Regions from separate parts of the Streptomyces similanensis genome, predicted to be linked through region 2. Evidence: riboswitches for the same ligand, from Rfam matches in the RefSeq annotation. Region 2 holds a riboswitch; each other region holds the start of a gene.
The links. Region 2 has a riboswitch for cobalamin ahead of ABEB07_RS05050 (prenyltransferase/squalene oxidase repeat-containing protein). Riboswitches for the same ligand answer to the same signal wherever they lie in the genome.

Region 1 (3,270 bases), on a different contig from region 2:
GATCGCCGCCAGGGCGGCGCGTATCAGGGCGGGTCGGGCGGTGGGAACGGTCCGCGCTCTCCGGTCGGTCGTGGCGGCCGACACGCGGTAACCCCCGCCCGGTGTCGCGACCACGTCGACGTGGTCGCCGCGGGGGTGACCGCAGCGCCGTTCGCACCCGGACCAGTACACGGGGAGGCCGACACCGTCGGTCGCTTCCAGCGACAGCGCCGCGTCCGCCCGTACGTCGGCGTGCGCCTTGGCGCATCCGGGGCGGCCGACGCACGCGCCCACGCCGAGCCAGGGAGAGGAGGGATCGGTCACCAGGCCGGCCGCGCCGAGACGGGCGAACGTCTCGGCCGCCTGTGCCGCGGACGCGTTCCCCAGGGGAACGACGACACCGCGCCAGGGCGTCAGCCGCAGCTCGGTCACGCACACACGGGCCAGCTCGTCCCACTGTCGGGCCGAGAGCCTCCCCAGCGGCACGTGCACGGACAGCGCACCTTCGACGACACCTGGCCGCGGGCCGTCGAGGACGCCGGCCGGCTGGGGCGACTCCTCGTGGCCGATCCCCTCAGCAGTCAGGCGATCGCGCACCAGGCGGTCCATCTCACCCTCGGGCAGCATGAGTTCGGAAATCCGCCAGGCTCGTGCTCCCTGCGAGCGCGCCGCGTCGAGGAACGCCTCGGCGGCCGCCAGCGCCGCGCGTGCCGTGTCCCCGGCGGCCACGCGGACCGACCCGGGGGCGAGCCACGCCCCCGTTTCCGCGACCGCGCGCACGGTGACGTCCGCACCGAGTGCGGCCACGTCACCGCGCCCGTCGTCCAAGGCGAACAGGAACCGCCCCGACAGGCCCGTCGCGGTGTCACTCGCGCACAACGCGGCGTCCAGGGCCGTCAGCCAGGGCCGTACGTCCCGCAGACCACCGCCGTCGAGGCCGGACAGCGGCGAGGCGACGATGTTCCGCACCCGTTCGTGCTCCCACGAGGGCAGCAGCCCGGCCGAGTCCAGCACGGCCGCCAGTTCCGCACCGCACCCCTGTGCCAGTCCGCGCAGCTGCACATTGCCTCGCGAGGTCAGGTGCAGATCGCCGTCGCCCAGCCGGCGCGCGGCGTCGCCGAGAGCCCGCGCCTGATCCGCGGTCAGTACGCCGCCGGGCAGCCGGACACGGGCCAGCGCTCCGTCGTCCGCCGTGTGCAGCCGCAGCGTCCCGGGGCACGCGTCACCGCGGTCCCGCGCGGCCGGTGTGGCCTGGGACGACGAAGGAGGCATTGCCGTGGGCATGGCGGTGAGCATACCTACGATCACACCCGATGTACGCCCTGCGCGCATTCCGTGACCCTTACTATGATCCCCGGTGGATCACCCGGTCCACCGATCGCCCGCACGGCGACAGGGGAGGAAGCCGGTGTGAATCCGGCACGGTCCCGCCACTGTGAGCCCGGCCCCTCGAAGGCCGGGCGAGTCAGGAACTCCCTTTCCCGGGTCGGCTCTGCCCGACGGGGTGACTCATTCCACACCGCCCGGGGCGCGGACCCCGAGGAAGGCCAGGCGACGCATGCCCACTCCGTCCGGGGAGCGTGCCCCGCACGCCCGCGACATCCTGCTCCTGTCGACCTCCGACACCGACCTGCTCAGCGCCCGCGCGGCCGGCGGCCCGGTCGCCTACCGCTTCGCCAACCCGGCCCGACTTCCGCTGGACCGGCTTCCGGCCCTCCTCGACGGCGTCGGGCTCGTCGTCGTTCGCCTTCTCGGCGGGATCCGAGCCTGGCAGGACGGCTTGGACCTGCTCCTCGCGGACGGGCGCCCGGTCATCGTCCTCACCGGTGAACAGGCCCCCGACGCGCAGCTGATGGCCGCTTCCACCGTCCCCATCGGCATCGCCGCCGAGGCACACGCCTACCTCGCCCACGGCGGCCCCGCCAACCTGGAACACCTGGCCCGGTTCCTCTCCGACACGGTGCTGCTCACCGGCCACGGATTCGACGCGCCCGCCCCCGCCCCCTCCTGGGGACCCTTGCAGCGCCCGGAGCCGAAGGCAGACGGCCCGACCGTCGCCGTGCTCTACTACCGCGCCCACCACATGAGCGGCAACACGGCCTTCGTCCACGCCCTGTGCGACGCCGTCGAGGACGCGGGCGGCCGCCCGCTGCCCCTCTACGTCGCCTCCCTGCGCGCCCCCGAGCCGGAGCTGATCGACGAACTGCGCGCCGCCGACGTGATCGTCACCACCGTGCTGGCGGCCGGCGGCACCAGGCCCGCCGAGGCGTCGGCCGGGCAGGACGACGAGTCCTGGGACGCCGGCGCGCTCACCGCGCTGGACGTCCCGATCCTGCAGGCCCTGTGCCTGACCAGCTCGCGCACGACATGGGAGGAGAACGACGAGGGCGTCTCCCCGCTCGACGCGGCCAGCCAGATCGCCGTGCCCGAGTTCGACGGCCGCCTGATCACCGTGCCGTTCTCCTTCAAGGAGATCGACGCCGACGGCCTGCCCGCCTACGTCGCCGACCCCGAGCGATCCGCCCGCGTCGCCGGAATCGCCGTACGCCACGCCCGGCTTCGCCACATCCCGCCCGTCCGCAAGCGTCTCGCCCTCGTCCTGTCCGCCTACCCGACCAAGCACTCCCGCATCGGCAACGCCGTCGGCCTGGACACCCCCGCCAGCGCCGTCGCCCTGCTGCGCCGCCTGCGGGACGAGGGATACGACTTCGGCGGGGTCGACGTCCCCGGCCTGGCCTCGGGCGACGGCGACGAACTGATCCGCGCGCTCATCGAGGCGGGCGGCCACGACCAGGACTGGCTCACCGAGGAGCAGTTGGCGCGCAACCCGGTGCGCATCCCGGCCGCCGACTACCGCCGCTGGTTCGCGACCCTGCCCGAGAGCCTGCGCACGGCGGTGGAGGAGCACTGGGGCCCGCCGCCCGGCGAGATGTTCGTCGACCGCAGCCGCGACAAGGAGGGCGACATCGTCCTGGCGGCCCTGCGCTTCGGCAACCTGCTCATCCTCATCCAGCCCCCGCGCGGCTTCGGCGAGAACCCGATCGCCATCTACCACGACCCCGACCTCCCGCCGTCCCACCACTACCTGGCCGCCTACCGGTGGATCGCCGCCCCGCAGACCGACGGCGGCTTCGGCGCCGACGCGATGATCCACCTCGGCAAGCACGGCAACCTGGAATGGCTGCCCGGCAAGAACGCCGGCCTCTCCGCCGCCTGCGGCCCCGACGCCGCCCTCGGCGACCTCCCCCTGGTCTACCCCTTCCTGGTCAACGACCCCGGCGAAGGCACCCA
Region 2 (3,270 bases):
GCCCGCCGCCACCAGCAGGAGGGCGGCGGCCAGCAGCAGGACGGGCAGGGCGTACGGCGGGCGCGGGCGGCCGGTCACGGCTGCTGCCCCCGCTTGCGGCGGCCGCCCAGCATGACGCCGACGGCGACGACGACGAGAAGGAGGATGCCGCCGGTCCACCACAACGCGTGGCCGCCGCCGCTCTTCGCCGACGTCCCGGCGGCCTCGCCGGGCGTGGGCGCGTCGGTGGACCGCGGCGCGGGGCCGGTGGCGTTGAGCGCCTTGACCAGGTCGAGGCCGCCGAAGTCGCGCGGGTCGGTGCCGGTGGCGTGGGCGGCGAGGACGAGCTGGGCCCAGGCGGCCGGGCCGCTCTGCTTGGCCCACGCCTCGGAGTGCTGCTCCAGCCACTGAAGCGGCTTCTTCGCCTGCGCGGTCCCGCCCTGCGCGGCCAGCGCGACGACCGTGTCGGCGGTGTTGCCGTAGTCGGGCTGGGCGGTGGCGCCGGGCAGCACGGAGGTGAGGTAGCCGTTCTTGGCGACCTGGTGCGCGAGGTAGGCGGCGCCGTTGGCGGCGGCCTGCGCGGCCGTCGGCTTCCCGGAGCCGGAGCACCGGGCCGCGCCGCCCTTGCTCGCGCCCGTGGCCGCCAGGCCCTGGCCGAGGGCGGCGACGACGCCCGCGGCGGTCGCGTCCGCGTTGGCGGCCAGCTCGCCCTTCTTGTCCGGCTGGTAGGCGAACGCGCCCGCGCCGTCGCCGGAGCACGGCAGGGCGAGGCCGAGCAGCGCGTCGTAGGGGGACTTGCCGTCCTTCAGGACGGCGGCGGGCTTCTCGCCGGTCGCGGCGAGCGCGCCGACGACGACCGAGGTGGAGTTGGTGTCGCTGGGGCCGCCGGGCGTGTAGCCCCAGCCGCCGTCCTTGTTCTGCGCGGACTTCAGCCAGGCGACCGCCTTGCCGGTGGCGGCGTCGTGCCCGCCGAGCGCGGCGAGGGCCTGGACGGCGGCGGCCGTGCTGTTGGTGTCGACCATGACCTTGGCGTCGCAGGCGCGGGCCGGGTCGGCGCGGAAGGCGGCGAAAGCGCCGTCGGCGCACTGCTGCCCGGTCAGCCAGTCCACGGCCCGGGCGGCGGGCCGCACCCCGGCGGTGTGCTGGGCGAGCAGGGCGAGGGACTGCCGCCACACGCCGTCGTACTTGGGGTCGGTGTCGCCGTAGAGCCCGGCGGGCAGGGTGGCCGGCCCGGTCGGGGAAGGCGACGAGCCGGCGGCGAAGGCGGGGCCCGGTATGCCGATCACGGCGACGGCGGCCAGGGCCGCGGCGCAGCGGCGGATGTTCATGATCGGCGGATGCCTCTCCCTGTGGGGAGCCGGACAGCACGGGGCATCCCCGCAGCTCGGCTCCGTATACCTCGACGGCGCCGTGCGGCGGCGGGCGCCGACGCACGTGAGCCGGTCACGGGCCGTACGAGGCAGTCCGGCTCGCCGCCCTCGGGGCGGCTCACGGTTGCGGGTCAGCGCCGGATTCGCACCGGCTTCCCCTCGTACGGCTGTGATGACGACGCCGTCACTTTACCGGCCGGTGAAATCCGGCAATCTTTCCCCGCCCTTCCCTCACTCTCGTTGGGGGGTTGCGTACCGGTTGCGGCGGGTTCATCCTGGAAGTGGCCTACGAGGCGAGTGAGGGAGTTCGACCGGAGTAGCCGACTTGGGCGAGACGCGTCACGCATCCGCCGGGGCCGACGTCGACGGACGGGCTGAGAGGCCGGAAAGCCGCAAGGACTGGGCTGGACGGCGACCCCTAGTACCTGATCCGGGCAATACCGGCGAAGGGAACCCGTCTCGTAGGTTTTCTGCGGGTTCCTCGCGCCTTCTTCACGCCCGCGTCAGATCGATCAGCCGGCAGGCCGTCGCCACGTCCGTCTCGACCTGGGCCGTGGACGCGCGGCCCGCGAGCCAGGTGATCAGGGCCGAGTGCCAGGTGTGCTCGATGACCCGGATCGCGGAGAGCTGCTCGTCGGTGGGGTCGGCGTCCTGCCCCATCGCCTCCAGGATGATCGCCGTCGTCTGCCGGTGCACCCGCTCCACCTCGGCCGTGACGCCGCTGTCGGCGAAGGTCAGGGCGCGCACCATCGCGTCGGCGAGCCGGGGCTCGCGCCGCAGCGCGCGGAAGGCGCGGAGCAGGGTCTCCGTCACCCGTTCGGAGGCGGTCGCACCGGCCGGCGGCTTGGCGCGCAGGGTGCCGCGCATCCGCTCCAGCTGGTCGTGCATCGTGGCCACCAGCAGGTGCACCTTGGACGGGAAGTACCGGTAGAGCGTGCCGAGGGCGACCTGCGAGGACTCCGCCACCTCCCGCATCTGCACCGCGTCGAACCCGCCCCGGCAGGCCAGCTGCGCGCTGGCGTGCAGGATGCGGCGCCGGCGGGCCTCCTGCCGCTCGGTCAGGGGTGCCGGGCAGGGGCGCGTGATACGGATCTCCGCAGGCATGGGTCCCGTTCCGTGACATTCGGTGAGGGCGTGCGACCAGACAGCATGCCAGGGCCCCGGCCGTGGCGTGAATCACCCGTTCCACCGCCTTGCGGCGAGGCTACCTGCCGGTAGATTCGGAGCTTCCTGGACGATCAAGTCTGAAACTTGTTCTAGATCGACGACCCGGCGTAACCTCGCGGGACAGCGCAGTCAGAAGGGGGCCCAGAGTGTCCGCTGAGGCCAGTCAGGCGGAGTCCTCGCAGGGCCTCGCAGCCGACGGCGGGCGACCGCTCGGAATCGCGCTCCTCACCTACAAGGGCAACCCGTTCTGCGGCGGCCAGGGCGTCTACGTCCGCCACCTCTCCCGCGAACTGGCCCGCCTCGGCCACCGGGTGGAGGTGATCGGCTCCCAGCCCTACCCCGTGCTCGACGCCCTCGACGGCCCGGCCGCCCAGCGCCTGAGCCTCACCGAGCTGCCCAGCCTCGACCTCTACCGCCAGCCGGACCCCTTCCGCACCCCGAAGCGCGACGAGTACCGCGACTGGGTCGACGCACTGGAGGTCGCCACCATGTGGACCGGCGGCTTCCCCGAACCGCTGACCTTCTCGCTGCGCGCCCGCCGCCATCTGCGCGCCCGCCGCGGCGAGTTCGACGTCGTGCACGACAACCAGACGCTCGGCTACGGCCTCCTCGGCGACGTCGGCGCGCCCCTGGTCACCACCATCCACCACCCCATCACCGTGGACCGGCAACTGGAGCTGGACGCCGCGCAGACCCGCCAGCGCCAGTGGTCCGTACGCCGCTGGTACGCCTTCACCCGCATGCAGAAGCGGGT
Region 3 (3,270 bases), on a different contig from region 2:
CGCGCACGCCATCGGCGGCATGGCCGCGCAGGTGCCGGGCGGCGACCCGGCCGCGCACGAGGCCGCGCTCGCCACGGTGCGCCTGGACAAGGAGCGGGAGGCCGAGGACGGCTTCGACGGCTCCTGGGTGGCCCATCCGGGTCTGGTCCCGGTGTGCCGCCAGGCGTTCGACGACGTCCTCGGCGACCGGCCGCACCAGCTCGACCGCACCCGCGACGACGTGGCGGTGAGCGCCGCCGAGCTGCTGTCGGTGCGCCGGATCAGCGGCCCGCCGACCCCGGAGGGAGTGCGCACCAACGTCTTCGTGGCGGTGCGCTACTTCGCCGCCTGGCTGCGCGGACAGGGCGCGGTCGCCATCGACGGCCTGATGGAGGACGCGGCCACCGCCGAGATCGCCCGGGTGCAGATCTGGCAGTGGCTGCGGCACCGGGTGATCGCACGCGAGACGGTGCTGCGGCTGCTGGACGACGAGATCGCCGCGCTGGGCGCGGAGTACCCGTGGGCGCCGGTGGACGAGATCCGCGCCCTGTTCGAACGCACGGCGATGGCGGGCGAGTTGCCGCTGTTCTTCACCCCGGACGCCTACAGCCGCCACCTGGTGCGCCGGACGGCGGTGCCGGCGTGAGCGCGGGCGTCGCACGCGTCGGCGTCGTCGGCGGCGGGCAGATGGGCGCCGGCATCGCCGAGGTGTGCGCGCGGGCCGGGCTCGACACCGTGGTCTGCGAGGTGGACGCGGTCGCCGCCCGCACGGCGCGGGACCGGGTGGCCGCCTCACTCGACCGGGCGGTACGGCGCGGGAAGCTGGAGCGGGCGGCGGCCCGGGAGGCGCTCGCCCGGACGGTGTTCACCGGCAGCCTGGACGACCTCGCCGACCGGCAGCTCGTCATCGAGGCCGTCGTCGAGAACCCGGACGCCAAGACCGAGGTCTTCGCCGCCCTCGACAAGATCGTCGAGGACCCGGCGGCCGTCCTGGCCACCAACACCTCCTCCCTGCCGGTGATGCGGCTCGGGATGGCGACCGGCCGCGCGGACCGGGTGGTGGGCCTGCACTTCTTCAACCCCGTCCCGGTGCTGCCGCTGGTCGAGGTGGTGACCTCGCTGCACACCTCGGCCGCGACGACGGCCCGCATCGAGGACTTCGCGGCCCGCACGCTCGGCAAGACGGTCGTCCGCTCCCAGGACCGGGCCGGCTTCGTCGTCAACGCGCTGCTCGTCCCCTATCTGCTCGCCGCGGTCCGGATGGCGGAGTCCGGGTTCGCCACGGCCGCCGACATCGACGCGGGCATGGAGCTGGGGTGCGCCCACCCCATGGGTCCGCTCAAGCTCGCCGACCTGATCGGCCTGGACACCGTCGCCTCGATCGCCGAGTCGCTCTACGACGAGTTCCGTGAACCCCTGTACGCGCCGCCGCCGCTGCTCCAGCGGATGGTGGAGGCGGGGCTGCTGGGCCGCAAGACCGGCCGGGGGTTCCACACCTACGACCGGGGCTGAGGGCCTGGTACGACTGCGACCAGGGGCTGAGGGCCTGGTACGGCGCGGGCTGAGGGGCCCGCACCGCCGCGGGGGTGAGGGTCCCCGCGGTCCGTGGGGCGGGGGCGGGAAGCGCTGGTGCGGCGCTTGCCGCCCCTGCCCCGTGTCTCGTTCGCCGTGCTCCGCGTACCTCGTTCGCCGTGCTCCGCACCGTCTTCCGGATTCTGGACGGCGTTCTTCCTTTCTCGGCGACACCCCGTAGGCTGACGGCAGCAGCTGGTTCGCCCCGTCCGCCAGGCGGGGTGTCGCAAGAGGGAACCCGGTGGGAATCCGGGACTGCCCCGCAGCGGTGAGCGGGAACGACCGCCGTCATACGCACTGGGTCCGAGCGGGCCTGGGAAGCGACGGCCAGTAGGTGTCCTCCGGCGAGGAGGGCGTGCCCGCGAGTCCGAAGACCTGCCAACTGCCCGCGTGCGGACCGTTCCGTGCGCGGACATCCCGGTGACCTCGTGGGCGGGTCGGCGTACACACCGGACGGAACGGCCGTGCTTGTGCCGCGCGGGGTCGCCGCCGTCCGGTTCGTCACCCCTTCGCGCTCTCGTCCTGTCGCCGGGTCTCAGGGATTCATCTCGTGAAGGAGATCTCCGTGACCACGAAGTCCGCAGCCGCGGCAGCACGGGCCACCGTGTACGGCTACCCCCGCCAGGGCCAGAACCGGGAACTGAAGAAGGCCGTCGAGGGCTACTGGAAGGGCCGCGTCACCGCTGACGCCCTCCAGGACACCGCCGCCGGACTCCGGCGCCGCAACTGGCGCCGGCTCGCCGAGGCCGGCGTCCACGAGGTGCCCACCGGTGACTTCTCGTACTACGACCACGTCCTCGACGCCACCGTCATGGTGGGCGCGATCCCCGAGCGGCACCGCGCCGCCGTCGACGCGGACGCCTTGGACGGCTACTTCGCCATGGCCCGCGGCACCCAGGAGGTCGCTCCGCTGGAGATGACCAAGTGGTTCGACACCAACTACCACTACCTGGTGCCCGAACTCGGCCCGGACACCGTCTTCGCGGCCGACTCCGCGAAGCAGGTCGCCGAGCTGAAGGAGGCCCTCGCCCAGGGCCTGACGGCCCGGCCCGTGCTGGTCGGCCCCGTCACGTACCTGCTGCTCGCCAAGCCCGCGCCCGGCGTGCCCGCCGACTTCGAGCCGCTCACCCTGCTGGACCGGCTGCTGCCCGTCTACGCCGAGGTGATCGCCGACCTGCGCGCGGCCGGCGCCGAGTGGGTGCAGCTGGACGAGCCCGCGCTGGTCCAGGACCGCACCCCGGCCGAGCTGAACGCCGCCGAGCGCGCCTACCGCGACCTCGGCGCCCTCACCGACCGGCCCAAGCTGCTGGTGGCGTCCTACTTCGACCGCCTCGGCGACGCCCTGCCCCTGCTGGCCAAGGCGCCGGTCGAGGGTCTCGCGCTGGACTTCACCGAGGCCGCCGCCGCCAACCTGGACGCCCTGGCCGCCGTCGGCGGGCTGCCCGGCAAGCGCCTGGTGGCCGGTGTCGTCAACGGCCGCAACATCTGGATCAACGACCTCCAGAAGTCGCTGTCCACGCTCGGCACCCTGCTGGGCCTGGCCGACCGGGTCGACGTCGCCGCCTCCTGCTCGCTGCTGCACGTGCCGCTGGACGCCGCCGCCGAGCGGGACATCGAACCGCAGATCCGCCGCTGGCTCGCCTTCGCCCGGCAGAAGACCGCCGAGATCGTCACCCTCGCCAAGGGCCTCGCCCAGGGCACCGACAGCATCAGCGGCGA

Region 1: linked by a shared signal. The riboswitch ahead of cobN (cobaltochelatase subunit CobN) and the one ahead of ABEB07_RS05050 (prenyltransferase/squalene oxidase repeat-containing protein) in region 2 are both predicted to bind cobalamin.
Region 3: linked by a shared signal. The riboswitch ahead of metE (5-methyltetrahydropteroyltriglutamate--homocysteine S-methyltransferase) and the one ahead of ABEB07_RS05050 (prenyltransferase/squalene oxidase repeat-containing protein) in region 2 are both predicted to bind cobalamin.

The regions. Positions count from the first base shown of each region.
Region 1 covers NZ_BAABKC010000067.1:15,184-18,453, reverse strand. Annotated here, with positions in the region: gene cobG (precorrin-3B synthase) at 1-1,275, opposite strand, end outside; cobalamin riboswitch at 1,321-1,474, shown strand; gene cobN (cobaltochelatase subunit CobN) at 1,538-3,270, shown strand, end outside.
Region 2 covers NZ_BAABKC010000012.1:47,543-50,812, reverse strand. Annotated here, with positions in the region: gene ABEB07_RS05055 (SCO2322 family protein) at 1-78, opposite strand, end outside; gene ABEB07_RS05050 (prenyltransferase/squalene oxidase repeat-containing protein) at 75-1,307, opposite strand; cobalamin riboswitch at 1,429-1,556, opposite strand; gene ABEB07_RS05045 (TetR family transcriptional regulator) at 1,842-2,453, opposite strand; gene ABEB07_RS05040 (glycosyltransferase family 4 protein) at 2,663-3,270, shown strand, end outside.
Region 3 covers NZ_BAABKC010000037.1:255,412-258,681, reverse strand. Annotated here, with positions in the region: gene aceB (malate synthase A) at 1-625, shown strand, start outside; gene ABEB07_RS12525 (3-hydroxybutyryl-CoA dehydrogenase) at 622-1,491, shown strand; cobalamin riboswitch at 1,731-1,948, shown strand; gene metE (5-methyltetrahydropteroyltriglutamate--homocysteine S-methyltransferase) at 2,117-3,270, shown strand, end outside.